DNA from 4 places in the Paenibacillus sp. FSL R5-0912 genome. Region 3 is predicted to be linked to each of the others. Evidence: riboswitches for the same ligand, from Rfam matches in the RefSeq annotation. Region 3 holds a riboswitch; each other region holds the start of a gene.
What was found. Region 3 has a riboswitch for cyclic di-GMP ahead of R50912_RS03240 (transglutaminase-like domain-containing protein). Riboswitches for the same ligand answer to the same signal wherever they lie in the genome.
Positions count from the first base shown of each region.

Region 1: another riboswitch for cyclic di-GMP. It lies ahead of R50912_RS21265 (thiamine pyrophosphate-binding protein); the one in region 3 lies ahead of R50912_RS03240 (transglutaminase-like domain-containing protein).
Region 2: another riboswitch for cyclic di-GMP. It lies ahead of R50912_RS33985 (anti-repressor SinI family protein); the one in region 3 lies ahead of R50912_RS03240 (transglutaminase-like domain-containing protein).
Region 4: another riboswitch for cyclic di-GMP. It lies ahead of R50912_RS31380 (flagellar assembly protein A); the one in region 3 lies ahead of R50912_RS03240 (transglutaminase-like domain-containing protein).

Region 1 covers NZ_CP009282.1:5,005,875-5,009,083, forward strand. Annotated here, with positions in the region: gene R50912_RS21260 (methyl-accepting chemotaxis protein) at 1-458, shown strand, start outside; cyclic di-GMP riboswitch class I at 962-1,058, shown strand; gene R50912_RS21265 (thiamine pyrophosphate-binding protein) at 1,177-2,820, shown strand; gene R50912_RS21270 (carboxymuconolactone decarboxylase family protein) at 2,872-3,209, shown strand, end outside.
Region 2 covers NZ_CP009282.1:459,908-463,116, reverse strand. Annotated here, with positions in the region: gene R50912_RS02010 (TasA family protein) at 1-436, shown strand, start outside; gene R50912_RS02005 (helix-turn-helix domain-containing protein) at 613-945, shown strand; gene R50912_RS33985 (anti-repressor SinI family protein) at 1,095-1,244, opposite strand; cyclic di-GMP riboswitch class I at 1,273-1,357, opposite strand; gene R50912_RS02000 (2-oxoglutarate dehydrogenase E1 component) at 1,873-3,209, shown strand, end outside.
Region 3 covers NZ_CP009282.1:739,089-742,297, reverse strand. Annotated here, with positions in the region: rRNA gene R50912_RS03245 (16S ribosomal RNA) at 1-170, opposite strand, end outside; gene R50912_RS03240 (transglutaminase-like domain-containing protein) at 574-1,365, opposite strand; cyclic di-GMP riboswitch class I at 1,398-1,478, opposite strand; cyclic di-GMP riboswitch class I at 1,552-1,632, opposite strand; gene R50912_RS03235 (class D sortase) at 1,760-2,413, opposite strand; gene R50912_RS03230 (GtrA family protein) at 2,583-2,987, opposite strand; gene R50912_RS03225 (glycosyltransferase family 2 protein) at 2,977-3,209, opposite strand, start outside.
Region 4 covers NZ_CP009282.1:7,385,873-7,389,081, reverse strand. Annotated here, with positions in the region: gene R50912_RS31385 (DMT family transporter) at 1-38, shown strand, start outside; gene R50912_RS31380 (flagellar assembly protein A) at 101-1,726, opposite strand; cyclic di-GMP riboswitch class I at 1,829-1,922, opposite strand; gene biuH (biuret amidohydrolase) at 2,440-3,123, shown strand; gene R50912_RS31370 (ABC transporter substrate-binding protein) at 3,178-3,209, shown strand, end outside.

The DNA.
Region 1 (3,209 bases), 3.5 Mb from region 3:
GTGGTTTCGCAGTAGTAGCCCAGGAGGTCCGCAAGCTTGCCGAAGAATCAACCGCCTCCACCAAGGAAGTATTCGGGCTGGTCCGTAGCATCGAGGCCGATATCAAGCAGGCTATCGATAATATCGCTATTAATGAAGAGGTTGTTCAGGTGCAGAACGAGATGATTACGGAGACCGCACATATTTTCGCGCAAATCGTACATAGTGTGCAATACATAACCGAGCAGATCTCCTCCTTCTCCGCAGAGAGTGATCTGATGCTGGAGAGCGCGCTCAAGATCTCTGGAGCGATAGAGAATATCTCAGCCATTACCCAGGAGACAGCAGCAGGTACCCAGGAGGTATCCGCAGCGATGAACGAACAAATTCATGCCCTGCAGTCCGTAGCGGAAGAGACCGATAAAATGACACAATCTGTCTTCCAGCTGCAAAAAACAATCCATATTTTCAAATTCTAGCAGCAGCCCAAAGAGACCTTTTCCACAGAGCAGTCTGAGGGAAAGGTCTCTTTTTGGCATGAAAAAAAAGATTGTGATGTAATATTCACAAAGTGTTAAAATAGTGCATAACGCAAAAAAACCGCCTTTGCACTTCTTTACTGCTAATTCTTTATTACTAATAAACTAACATAATTTCAAATTTTAATTACCCATTTCTTAAGACCTATTCCGGGGTTCTACCAGCCTATAATTTTAATACATCCGCATGGTTTCATGAGGTTCCTATAATGTTATGAGGCTTATGGCTTATGCAGATTAACCCCTGCTCTTTTTCTGCATTTGCATTATAAGACTTTGGCCTTCCAGACGCATCCATTTTCAAAAGTTTGAATATCTATTATTTCATCTCCTATTACTTCTGAATATTCGCCAAATTTCGCGTTTTGTTGCACAAGGCTTATTGACAAAAGGCGAGCGAGGAATATATTGTAAAGGAAAATTATCCTTCGCTGTATTGATAACAACATAAGAGGCAAAATTCACCGAAAGGGAATGACGCAAAGCCATGGATCTACAGTCTCACTTTTCCGGTGAGATCATGACAGCCAGGTTGCTGAAAAACTATGAACCCCCCGGGAATCCGGTTCAGTAATGGTGATTCGTGCAACAGGCCTGTGCTCCTATTTCGAGTACAGGTTTTCTATTGCTAGCATACAATCAAAAAACAACTTGTGGGGTGGATGTTCTGAAGACAGTTGCAGATTATATGGCGGAAGCATTACGCGATCTTGGGGTAACACATTCTTTTGGTATTATTGGCAAGTCCATTTGTCCTATAGCCCTCAAGCTTGTTGACTATGGCATTGAGTTTATTCCCGGCCGACATGAGTCCAGCTCCGGCTTTGCAGCAGGCGGCTATGCACTGAAAACAGGCAGTCTCGGGGTAGCCTTCGGCACCTCCGGTCCAGGCGGAACGAACCTGCTAACCGCAGCAGCACACGCCAAAGCCAACAATCTCCCGGTACTATTCATTACAGGCCATCAGTCCATTAAAGAGCTGGGTATTCCCCAGTGTCAGGATTCTACATCCTATCTCGCTGATTTGGCGGACATGTTCAGACCAGCCACTCTTTTCAGCAAGCTGGTTGAACGCGGCGACCATTTCAGTACAATTTTCAATCATGCCCTGTCTATCGCCCTTGGTGACAAGAAAGGACCTGTTCATTTATGTATTCCGTTTGATGTTCAGACCGAGCGCCTTGAAGAATGCCGGATTGTCCTGCCGCAGCGGGAAAAGCTCGTCAGCTACGCCAACTACGAACGGTTCATTTCAGCGATCAATGCTTCCAGCAGACCTCTGATCATTGCGGGTAAAGGGGTTAACCGCTCCGGTGCGCACAAGGAACTGGTTCAATTGGCCGAGACGTTCAACATACCTGTAGTAACCTCTCCCGGCGGTAAAGGAGCCATTGCTGCGGATCATCCGCTCTATCACGGTCCTGTGGGCGTTGGGGGATGTACGCACGGGGATGAGATGTTGAACAACAGTGATCTGTTTATCGTGCTTGGTTCGCGTCTGAGTGATATGACCATATGCAATCTGAAGAGGGAGAATCATCCGGATCAGCTGATCCAGTTCGATGTTGATCCTACTTTTGTTGGTAAAATACTGACTTCCCGCACTCTTTCCGTCGGCGGCGATTTGCGTGACAACCTGGAGCTGTATCTCAGCAAGGTTGATCCGTCCACCATAACCAGACGTGAAACAGAGATCTCCAATCATTATACTGAAGAGCTGCCAGTGCTGCCCAAGCTCTCGCTGGCTTCGGTAATGAGCACGATGAGCGATTTGATTCCATACAACAGCAGTGTGTTTGTTGATGACGGCAGCCACGGCTTCAATGCGGTCAAATGGTTCAACGTGAAGAAACCGGGGAGCTTTGTATTTGATGCCTACTTTGCCTGCATGGGGAATTCAATCGGCATGGCCATCGGTGCCAAAACTGCTTCGCCGGAAGAGACGGTCTTCTGCATTACCGGTGACGGCTGTTTCATGATGCTCGGAACTGAAATTAACACAGCGGTTTGCAAGAATATCCCGGTTATTTTCATCGTTGTGAACAATATGCAGCTGGATATGGCACTTAAGGGTATGGAAAAAACAACAGGACGTATCGATGGAACCATTTTCGAAGTCCCTATGGATGCAGTGAAATTTGCTGAGTCCCTGGGAGCCGCCGGCTTCCGCGCAGAGACGCAAGAGGAGTTTGCCTCTGCAATCAGCCAAGCAGTTGAACTTAACCGCGTAGCCGTTATTGAGCTGTTGACCGACCGTGACGAAATGCCTCCTACGGCCCACCGTACACTGGATCTCAACTAGGCTGTAATTTACTGATTCTCTAACTTACTATCAGGAGGCAAACAAGTGAATATGAACGTAGACAGTGGACTGGATCATTTCACCAATCTTTCCGGGGACTATGGGGCCAAAGCCCTAGCTCCTATTAAAGAGCATTTTCCCGAATTAGCCGAGTATATCATGGGCAATGCATACGGTGATATTTTTCAGCGGACCACCATCGGCTCTGACTGGAAAGAAATTGCTGTCATCTCTTCTTTGATCACCATGGGACAATTTGAGCAGTTGGGTGTTCACTATGTAATGGCGCTTCGCGTGGGGATGACCGTAGATCAAATCAAAGGTATCCTGCTTCATCTGACACCTTGTATCGGCGCACCCAGAGTGATCTCGGCGTTCAATGTTCTGCT
Region 2 (3,209 bases), 280 kb from region 3:
ACCTGTTGCCCTGACCAATCTGAAACCGGGTGATTACACCGTACGCACGTTCACCTTGTCCAATGACGGCACTCTGGATATCAAGCTCCTCACGTTGGCTACCAGCTACACCGTAACTGATGCGAAGGGAGATAATGCCGGCCAGGATCTTGGAGATCACTTCAAAATCAAACTTCTCGACAGTTCTTACACCAGCGGGCCGCTTACCGGCCATGTGCTGTCCGAAATCTCCTTGAAGGATCTGAAGAACACATCCAGCTATGATCTCGTAACGGCGGGTGTACTGCCGGGAGGCATCGCCGCTACCCAAACCAAAACCTTCAAGATTGCTTTCGAATTCGTTGACAATACACAGGATCAGAATATCTTCCAGGGTGACGGCTTGGCGCTGAACTGGACATTCAATGCTACGCAAGGTTTGGGAGAAGCCAAATAAGGCTATTAAACTATATACACAAAACGGCATATCCTCCCTCATCCGGGCTGGATATGCCGTTTTGTCTCTCCACTGCCGCCAGCTTCCGTCAGGAACAATGATTTTTGTCGGTTTTGCGAATTTTTGTTATACTGATAACAAAAAGTACGGAGGGCGTTGTAATCGTGTCAGATAACATGGGAAGCCGCATCCATAGGCTCCGTCTGGAGAAGGGTTATTCTTTATCCGAGCTTGCGGATAAGGCTGACGTGGCGAAATCATACTTAAGTAATGTTGAGCGGAATATCCAATCCAACCCCTCCATTCAATTTATCGAAAAAATCGCCGATGCACTTCAAGTATCCATTCACGTATTACTGTATGGCGGAGTTGCAGAAACTGCAGAACCGGTTCTTGATGGAGAATGGTTCAGGCTGGTACAGGATGCGATGGCCTCTGGTATAAGCAAACGTGAATTCAAGGAGTTTCTTGATTATCAGAAATGGCGGCTGGAGCAGAAGGATAACTGAAATACCCCCACAAAGTGAGGCAGCAGCTTCGATGATTACTCAGGTACTTTGCGGGGACCCCGAAACAACATGTAAATTCCAACAGAAGAGGGCACAGCGTGTACACCGCTGTGCCCTCTTCTGTATGTATCCGTACAATGCTGAATGCCCTACATCGCCTGGAGTGCTTTTTCACTAAAAAAACGCCGAATCTCGTCCGCCTGGATGCCAGCCTGCTTAGCAGACATTAGCAAATGCACCCATTCTAAATCCAGATCAACTGCCTGCAGTTCGTCATTCCCCTGGTTGGACTTATCCAAGAAATCTCCTCCTAGAATTTTCGCGTCCCCAGGCAGTCCGGCCATCATAGTATTTCTACTTTAGATCCGAGACTTTGTGCCCCTGTCTTTCGGCAGGTTTACCCTTTACTGGACCCTTTACATGAAAGGATCTGAAAGAATCGATGAAACCGTTCTCCGCAATAACATTATACAAGATCTTACATGAAAAGTGTGTCGTTTTCTGGGATTTTTTTATGTTAAATCGTGAGGACCCTTAGCTAAAATTGCCAATGGCTTGTATAAATAATTCCAATTCATCTTCAATCGGTCCAAATTAGTTTAAATATACTAAATAGATTTAATCCTATAACACAATATAGAAGTAATTACCCATTTCTATGATATACAACCACCTAAATCCTTAATTTTTTTATTAATTCTAAAGATATTTTGTTCCTCCGGCCTCACCCGGATAATTTATGATTGTTCTGTATGAATTCCCTGCTGAATCATACCGTTTTGCGAACGGATTGCACGAAAGTATGAATTGATTACCCTGCCGGAAAGTAGCACAATAAGATGAGAATGAAACCGCAAACATCGCAGCTCCGCTAAGCGGTGTTCCTATATACCGCATGTGGAGTTTATCCGTTAGGAGGACCTACTCATGGCCATCAAAGAGCCCTATAACGAATCTGTCTGGAGCAAGTATTACGGTCCCAATCTGGGCTACATTCAGGAGAAATACGAGCAGTTTGTCAAGGACCCTTCTTCCGTAGAGCATCATTACCGCGATCTGTTCACAGTATCCGGCCCGCCTCCCCTGGCTCCGGATGCCGTCAAGACGCCTCCACCCGCCATCTCGGGAGATACGGAGTGGCTCAAGAAAGCTGTTAAAGCTTCCAAGCTAATGGCTAACATTCGAATATACGGCCATATGGCTGCCGATATCGATCCGCTGGAGCGGAGCACCAACCCGATGGCGAAATGGCTGGAGATCGAGACCTATGAGCTGACGCGCGAAGATCTGAATGCCCTGCCGGCTTCGCTGATCTGGGAGAATGCCCCTGAGGGCGTGCATACCGCTATGGATGCCGTTCACAGAATGCGCCAGGCCTACACACAGACCATCGCCTATGAATTCGGGCATGTGCATGACGAGCGTGAGCTGCGCTGGCTCAACAGCCAGGCGGAATCCACGACGTCGCCTGCTCCACTGAACCATGCGGAACGCAAAGAGCTGCTGAAACGCCTGATTCAGGTAGAACAGTTCGAGACCTTCCTGCACAAGACCTTCGTCGGCCAGAAGCGCTTCAGCCTGGAAGGCAATGATGCGCTCGTACCTATGCTGGATGAAATTGTCCGCGCTGCCGCACATGACGGCGCTGAGCATATCCTGATGGGTATGGCCCACCGCGGAAGACTTAATGTGCTGGCCCACATTCTGGGCAAACCTTATGATATTATTTTCTCGGAATTCCATCATTCGCCGAACAAGGAGCTCTTCCCGTCCGAAGGCTCTATGGGTGTCACCTATGGCTGGAGCGGTGATGTGAAATACCATCTAGGCGCCGACCGCGCCGTCCGTGAAGGCGAAACCGTGCGTACCCGCATCACGCTTGCCAACAACCCGAGCCATCTCGAGTTCGTGAATCCGGTCGTTGAAGGCTTCACGCGTGCAGCCCAGGAGGAACGGGGGACCCCCGGCCTGCCTAAGCTGAATACGGACAAAGCCATGGCCGTGCTTATGCATGGCGATGCCGCCTTCCCTGGTGAAGGTATTGTTGCGGAAACACTTAATATCGGCAAATTGCAAGGTTATCAGAATGGCGGCACTGTGCATATTATCGTCAATAACCGGATCGGCTTCACCACCGAAAGTGAAGATTCCCGCTCCACGCATTACGCCAGTGATCTGGCGAAGGGCTATGAGATCCCGGTAGTGCATGTCAATGCCGATGACCCCGAAGCCTGTATTGCTGCGGTCCGTATGGCCAGCGCTTA
Region 3 (3,209 bases):
TACCGTTTCCGATAGTTATCCCAGTCTTGAGGGCAGGTTGCCTACGTGTTACTCACCCGTCCGCCGCTAAGTTCATTTGAAAGCAAGCTTTCAAATGAACTCCGCTCGACTTGCATGTATTAGGCATGCCGCCAGCGTTCGTCCTGAGCCAGGATCAAACTCTCCAAATTGGTTTTAGAAAGAGCGATTGCTCATTTTGAAACATCTGACGAGAATTTTCATTCTCACGATGAAGTTTCTAAAGCGTACAAGACGCTGTGAAACTCATCATTTTTGGATCTCGCCGAAGCGATCTCCCACTCACTCGTTGTTCAGTTTTCAAAGATCAAGCTTGTTGTCAACGACGACTACCGCGTCACCAGCAACTCTTATAATATATCACGTTCATCCGAGTAATGCAAGCTTTATTTTGAAATCACTTATTTAAGTCATTTCTCATTAAGTTTGCCGCTCCAACAACGCTTACTTATAATACCCTATCTCTCTACTAAAAAGCAACCCTTTCCTAAATAAAAATAACCCGCTTAATAATTAAGCGGGTTATCCTCAATGAAACTATAAATGCATCTGCTCTTAGTAGAACTTAGCTGCAGTATATTTACTTGCTACTTTAACCAGATCTGCTGTTTTGCTGTTCTTGGCAAGTCCAGCATCAACTGTAGTATCAATAGTTACCCATTTGCCATTAAGGAACACTTCATTCCAAGCGTGGTAAGACGTCACATAGCTTGTGTTACCCATAACCAGTTTGGTAGGAATACCTTCACTGCGAAGCATAGTAGCGAATAAGGAAGCGTAGTCGTAGCAGATTCCTTTCTTGGAAACAAGAGTACTGTCGTTGTTAGGGATGTAATCTGTAGTTACACTGGAAGCCAGGGAATAATCATACTTCACATTGGCAACGATATAATTATAGATAGCCTTCACTTTGTCTTCATCTGATGTCAAACCTTGTGTAAGTTGTGCTGCTTTCAGAACTGCTTTATCGGAAGAACTCCATTTAACATTCTGTACGGAGCTCAGATATACTGCGTTGGCGTTGCTCAGGCTAAGATCTACCGTCTCGGAAGAAATTACTTTGTATTTGTTGCCGGTAGTGTTCTCAAGTACGGAAACCTTGTATGAACCGTTACCTTGTTGCAGCGGGAATGTTTCAGTTGGTTTGGAGGTGTACAAGTTGTAAGTGTAGCTGTTATTGTCTTTGGTGATCATCAGCTTAATCTTCTTATCCTTAGGAACATTATAAGATACTCCGATAACACCCTGATCCAGTTGACCTATGTTCAACCAGCCTGCATCTGCATTAGCAGCTTGAGCTGTACCTGTCTGCATCGACGTAACCACTACGAATAGTGTAACCAACATTAGATAGAACTTCTTCATTGGATAAAACCCCTTTCGGTAGCTGGCTGCCATCCTTACGGGAAGGCCCTTTAGCTTTGCGTCCCTACCTTTCGATAGGTTTGCCGTTATCGTATAAGCTTTATCTGTCCTTGCTTCTACCATAAAATGCTAGATATACAATAAGAACAAACAAAAAAAGCCTCTTCATTCGGTAGCTGGCTGCCATCCTTACGGGAAGGCCCTTTAGCTTTGCGTCCCTACCTTTCGATAGGTTTGCCGTTTATCGTGTATTAGCTTTATATAGTTATATCTTACCATATCTATTTCTATTATCAAGACCTAAATCACTAGATTTCTGCGAAAACAAATAAAAATTTTAAGTATTTTAAATTTTTCCGTCATCATTCTACAAACATCAGGATAACTTTGCGTGAATGATAAGTCTATGCGTTGGATTCACCAGCGGATCACAAGTAATGAGTGTAAGAATCTTGTCATCCTCATTCCCTTTCAATACGGATACATCGGTCGGTTCCACAATAGTTACATCATAAACTACATAATTGTATTCCTGCTTACCGGTTGTAACGGAAATAGCGTCCCCCACTCCGACTTCATTCAATCTATTGAACAGCCTTCCCGTAGTTCTTGATCTATGCGCTGCAATCGCAGCATTGCCAGTAGCGCCGAGCGGAGCCGTCTCCTTCATATGCGCAGCTGCATGCTTCATATTCGCCTTGGTGGCGCCTTCCAGTACAGGCAGCTTCAGATCTATTTTGTCGATTTTGATAATCGCCATCACCTTGCCTCCGACTTCAATCTCAGGCGCTGCAGAGGGTTCAGGCTCTTCCGCAGCCGACTCATCTGCCAGCAGCTGGGTTACTTCCGCGTAAGGCTTACTTAGATCAGCACTGGCCGGAGCTGAGGCAGACGGAACGATTTCACTGTAGGCCTGTTCAGCCTCTTCCAGCAGCTTTTGCTGCTGACGGTCATTGTACCATTCGCTTCCTTTGGGATAGAGCATAATTAGCACCCCGGCAAGTATAATCAAATAGGATAATTTCCGCATGACAATCGCCTCCGTAATATAGAATAGATGATACCCTTCCGGAATAATTAAGAAGCAATGCTTCTATATAACAAGTAGAAACGACTTTACCGTCCTTTTTAAGGACGGTACCGTTTCAGCGAGAAATAGAAGGTAATTTATAGCAGCAAGCATATAAATTCATATATTTTCAGAATACCCACTTCCGGCTTCCGAAGAAATTAATGATTACCGTAACAAATGTGACCAGCACTTTGGCGATCAGCACTTGAATACCGAGAGAATCGGTCAATATATGAATCAGCAGCACCGATATAACCAGCACCAACAGGTTCAGCACGATAAACCTGACCAGCTGCATCCGGTCGAAGCCCTCTTTATTGCCGATGTCCCTGTCACGGAAGGTTACCTTTTTGTTCCAGAAGAAGCTGTTGGCCGTACCGGCGCTATAGGAAATAATCTGCGCAGGGGTATTGATCATCCCAAGGGAATGCAGCAGTGTGAATACAGCAAAGTCAACCAATGTATTCAGCAGGCCTACCGCATTGAATTTCAGGAACTGGATGAACCCCGCACTCCATCTCTTATCTGGCATAATCGCTTTCCTTCCGCGTGTCTTCTATTTCCGCATCCGGATAGCCTTTGGTCTCACGCACAATATAGAGCGGTCTGTCCTTCGACTCATCATAGATCCGTCCGATATACTCTCCAATTACCCCCAGCAGCATCAGCACAATCCCATTGAAGAGCAGGTTCACGCCAACTATAGATGCCCATCCGGGTACGGTCCAGGAGGTAAAGATTTTTTGGAACAATA
Region 4 (3,209 bases), 1.1 Mb from region 3:
TCCTGCAGACCCCGGTACCCGGTCTGGGTAAGGAATAAACAAACGGCTGCTCCCTCAGAAGAGGGGCAGCCGTTTGTACTTGTCAGGGGTCACAGCAGGATCAGATAGGATCTCTGTCCAAATCCCGCAGGATCAGTTCTCCGCCGGACTCCAGGATACTGTTATGGGAACGGGCGATATTAATGAAGACATGCTCCTCCTGGAGCAGTTCAATGTCTTCACACAGACTACGCAGCAGCCGGGAGAAGCTGTTCAGAACACTGTCAGTGATAAACTCGGTGAACTGCCCCGGATGGGTAAAAACCTCCAGCATCTGCTTGAGCTGATCCGTACCGGGCCGGGAAGCTCCTTCCATGCACAGCAGTGCGGATTTAAGATCGCTGATCAGACGTTCCATATGGCTGTACTTATCCTCCAGCAGCAGCATAACCACCAGACCGTATTTCACGGATTGCTGGCGGGATTCTACATTCTTGGCCAGCAGACGGGCGGCTTCCCGCAGTCCGCCAACTTCAGTCAGCAGCAGACTGGAGAAGCGGTGCAGGCGGTGCTGGTGTACCCCGGCAAGTCCGGTGTGCAGGCTGCAGCCGGTTACTTGACCGCTTATATAGATACTGCCGGTAGCTGTAATTGTAGATTGGCAGACGTTGCCGTAGACATACACATTCCCTAACGCCTCAATACACATAGGGCCTTCAATATCTGAGGGTACAACGATGTCACCTGCAAACATAATCTCACGGGCCGTTGCCGCCGTTTCCTTGGTGATGAGGCATAGGGCCGGGAAATCGCAGGTTGTAACGCTGCCGGAGTCTCCGCAGATGCGGGGTCTGCCCGTACGCAGAGCTGCGATCTCCCCGTTTGGAAGCAGCCGTGCATTGTCTCCGGCTGCGAAATAAATATCCTGCGGTGGAGGTGGAGGCAAGATGCCTCCTTCTACGTCAAATCCGGGAATTCCCTCTTCGGGCGGCAGCTTGCGGGCGAAGACCTCTCCCTCTCTGGCGAAGGGTGCTCCCGGAAACCGCAGATAATCTAAGGAATCTGCACCTTCCGCAGTTCGCCCCTCCCGGAGCATTCCATTACCTGTGAGCGTATGCTCCGGGAGGGATAGCTGCAGCCTTGATTTCTTGCCGGGCAGCGGGGCTCTCCCTTCTGCGATACAGACAGGGAGATATGTAGGGTTGTTCAGTTCGGCGTATAGGGCCGGGATATTCAGATTCCGCAGAATGGAGCGGTTATCCAGCGAAGAGAGAATCTGTTCTATGGTGAGCGTGGACAGCAGCATCGCCCGGTTAGGCTCGGCCCGGACTGCGGCTTCGAAGGAAGCCGGGCAATTGACCAGATTCCAGGCGTACTTCTCTGCACGGTATAAGGTGAAATGCACTTTGAGCTTGTCAGGTGAAACTGTAATCTGATACTGTGGCTTCTCGCAAATTTCCCAGGTAATATGGTCCGCTGAGGTCACCTCAGTAGGCTCTGTAACGGTCTTCCAGTTGATCTTCAGCACTACAGGATGAACAGCGGAGATCCGGGCGGGCTTGCCGCCAGAGAGCGGGGGAGTAATGAAGATCTGATTATTCTGCACAAGGATAATTCCATCCTTATCTCCATTCATCCCACCGGAAGTCCGGCCCTCCACAGAGAAAGAATCCAGGAATCCGGTCCGTTCAAGCATCAAGGATTCCACGAAATCATATCGGGTTGGTTCGATGAATTGCTGCGGCATTATCTTAACCTCGCTTTTTCGTATAATCAATGGCATTCGTACAGAAAAGAGCATCATAAAGCCTGGGGGATCTCCCGGTGACTGATGGCTTACGTGGTCTCTATTGGCAGCCTGGCGACCATAAATGCGGATTCTCTGCATTCTTAGGCCCATTGCTTTGCGTCCTACCCTTTCAGGAAGTTTGCCTTTAGAAATAGATCAATGATATACACTCAGCATGAGGCGATTTCAATCGACCGCAATCGACAAAAAAGGTCATAACTGGTTCCTGGGCTGTAGGAACTTCTGCAAACAAGCTTAATTCTAGTACTTAAGGAGCTATTTTTCAACTGTATTCTGCCAATCTATTAATAATCTTGAAATGTGCAGCTCTATATTGCTTGAAAAACTGGTTTCCCAGCGCTTACAGCTTATGGGAGAAGTCTGCTCTGCAAGAACAGCCGGATCTTTGAGCTGGAGAACGGACTGCTGCTGAGCTGCCTGCGTTGGGCGGCTTTTTTAATATATGAATGGGGTTAATTCGGGGTTTGCATGTTACTTTTATGTTATATATGTAGAATAACACAAACAATTAGCGCATTATTTCGTAATAAAAACGAAGACATTGCAAATTTGTTGTAATATAATCTAACAAACGGCAGGAAAGATGAAATTAATGTTAATAAACATAACATTAAATACATGCATTGAATTCTGGAAGGGGAGCATGAACCATGCAGATTACAGCAGCACCTTACACCTGGCCCTATGACGGCGTCCTTGATCCGGCGAAGACGGCACTGATGATTATCGACATGCAGACGGATTTTTGCGGCAAAGGCGGTTACGTGGAGCGAATGGGCTACGACCTCTCATTAACAGCCAGAGCGATTCAGCCGATTGGGCGGCTGCTGGCACGCATCCGGGAAATTAACGGATTCACCGTTATCCATACCCGGGAAGGCCATAAGCCGGATTTGTCCGATCTGCCGGCGAATAAACGGTGGCGGAGCAGACAGATCGGTGCTGAGATCGGCTCGGAAGGACCGGCGGGACGGATTCTCGTACGGGGTGAGCGCGGCTGGCAGATCATTGATGAACTGGCACCTATACCGGGAGAGCACATTATCGACAAGCCGGGTAAAGGCAGCTTTTATGCTACGGACCTGGATTTAATACTGAAGAATAAAGGGATTACCCATCTGATTCTGACCGGAATCACGACGGATGTCTGTGTACACACGACGATGCGCGAAGCCAATGACCGCGGTTATGAATGTCTGATCCTGGAGGATTGCACGGGCGCTACGGATTATGCCAATCACCTGGCAGCGTTGAATATGGTCAAAATGCAGGGCGGTGTCTTCGGCAGTGTGAGTGATTCGCAAGCGGTGCTTAAGGCGCTGGAGCAATTCTAAATACGAATTACGAATGACCAGTATTCCAAATAACATCATAACGGGGGAATCACCATGTGGAACAAGTCCAGAACCAAAGCGCTCAT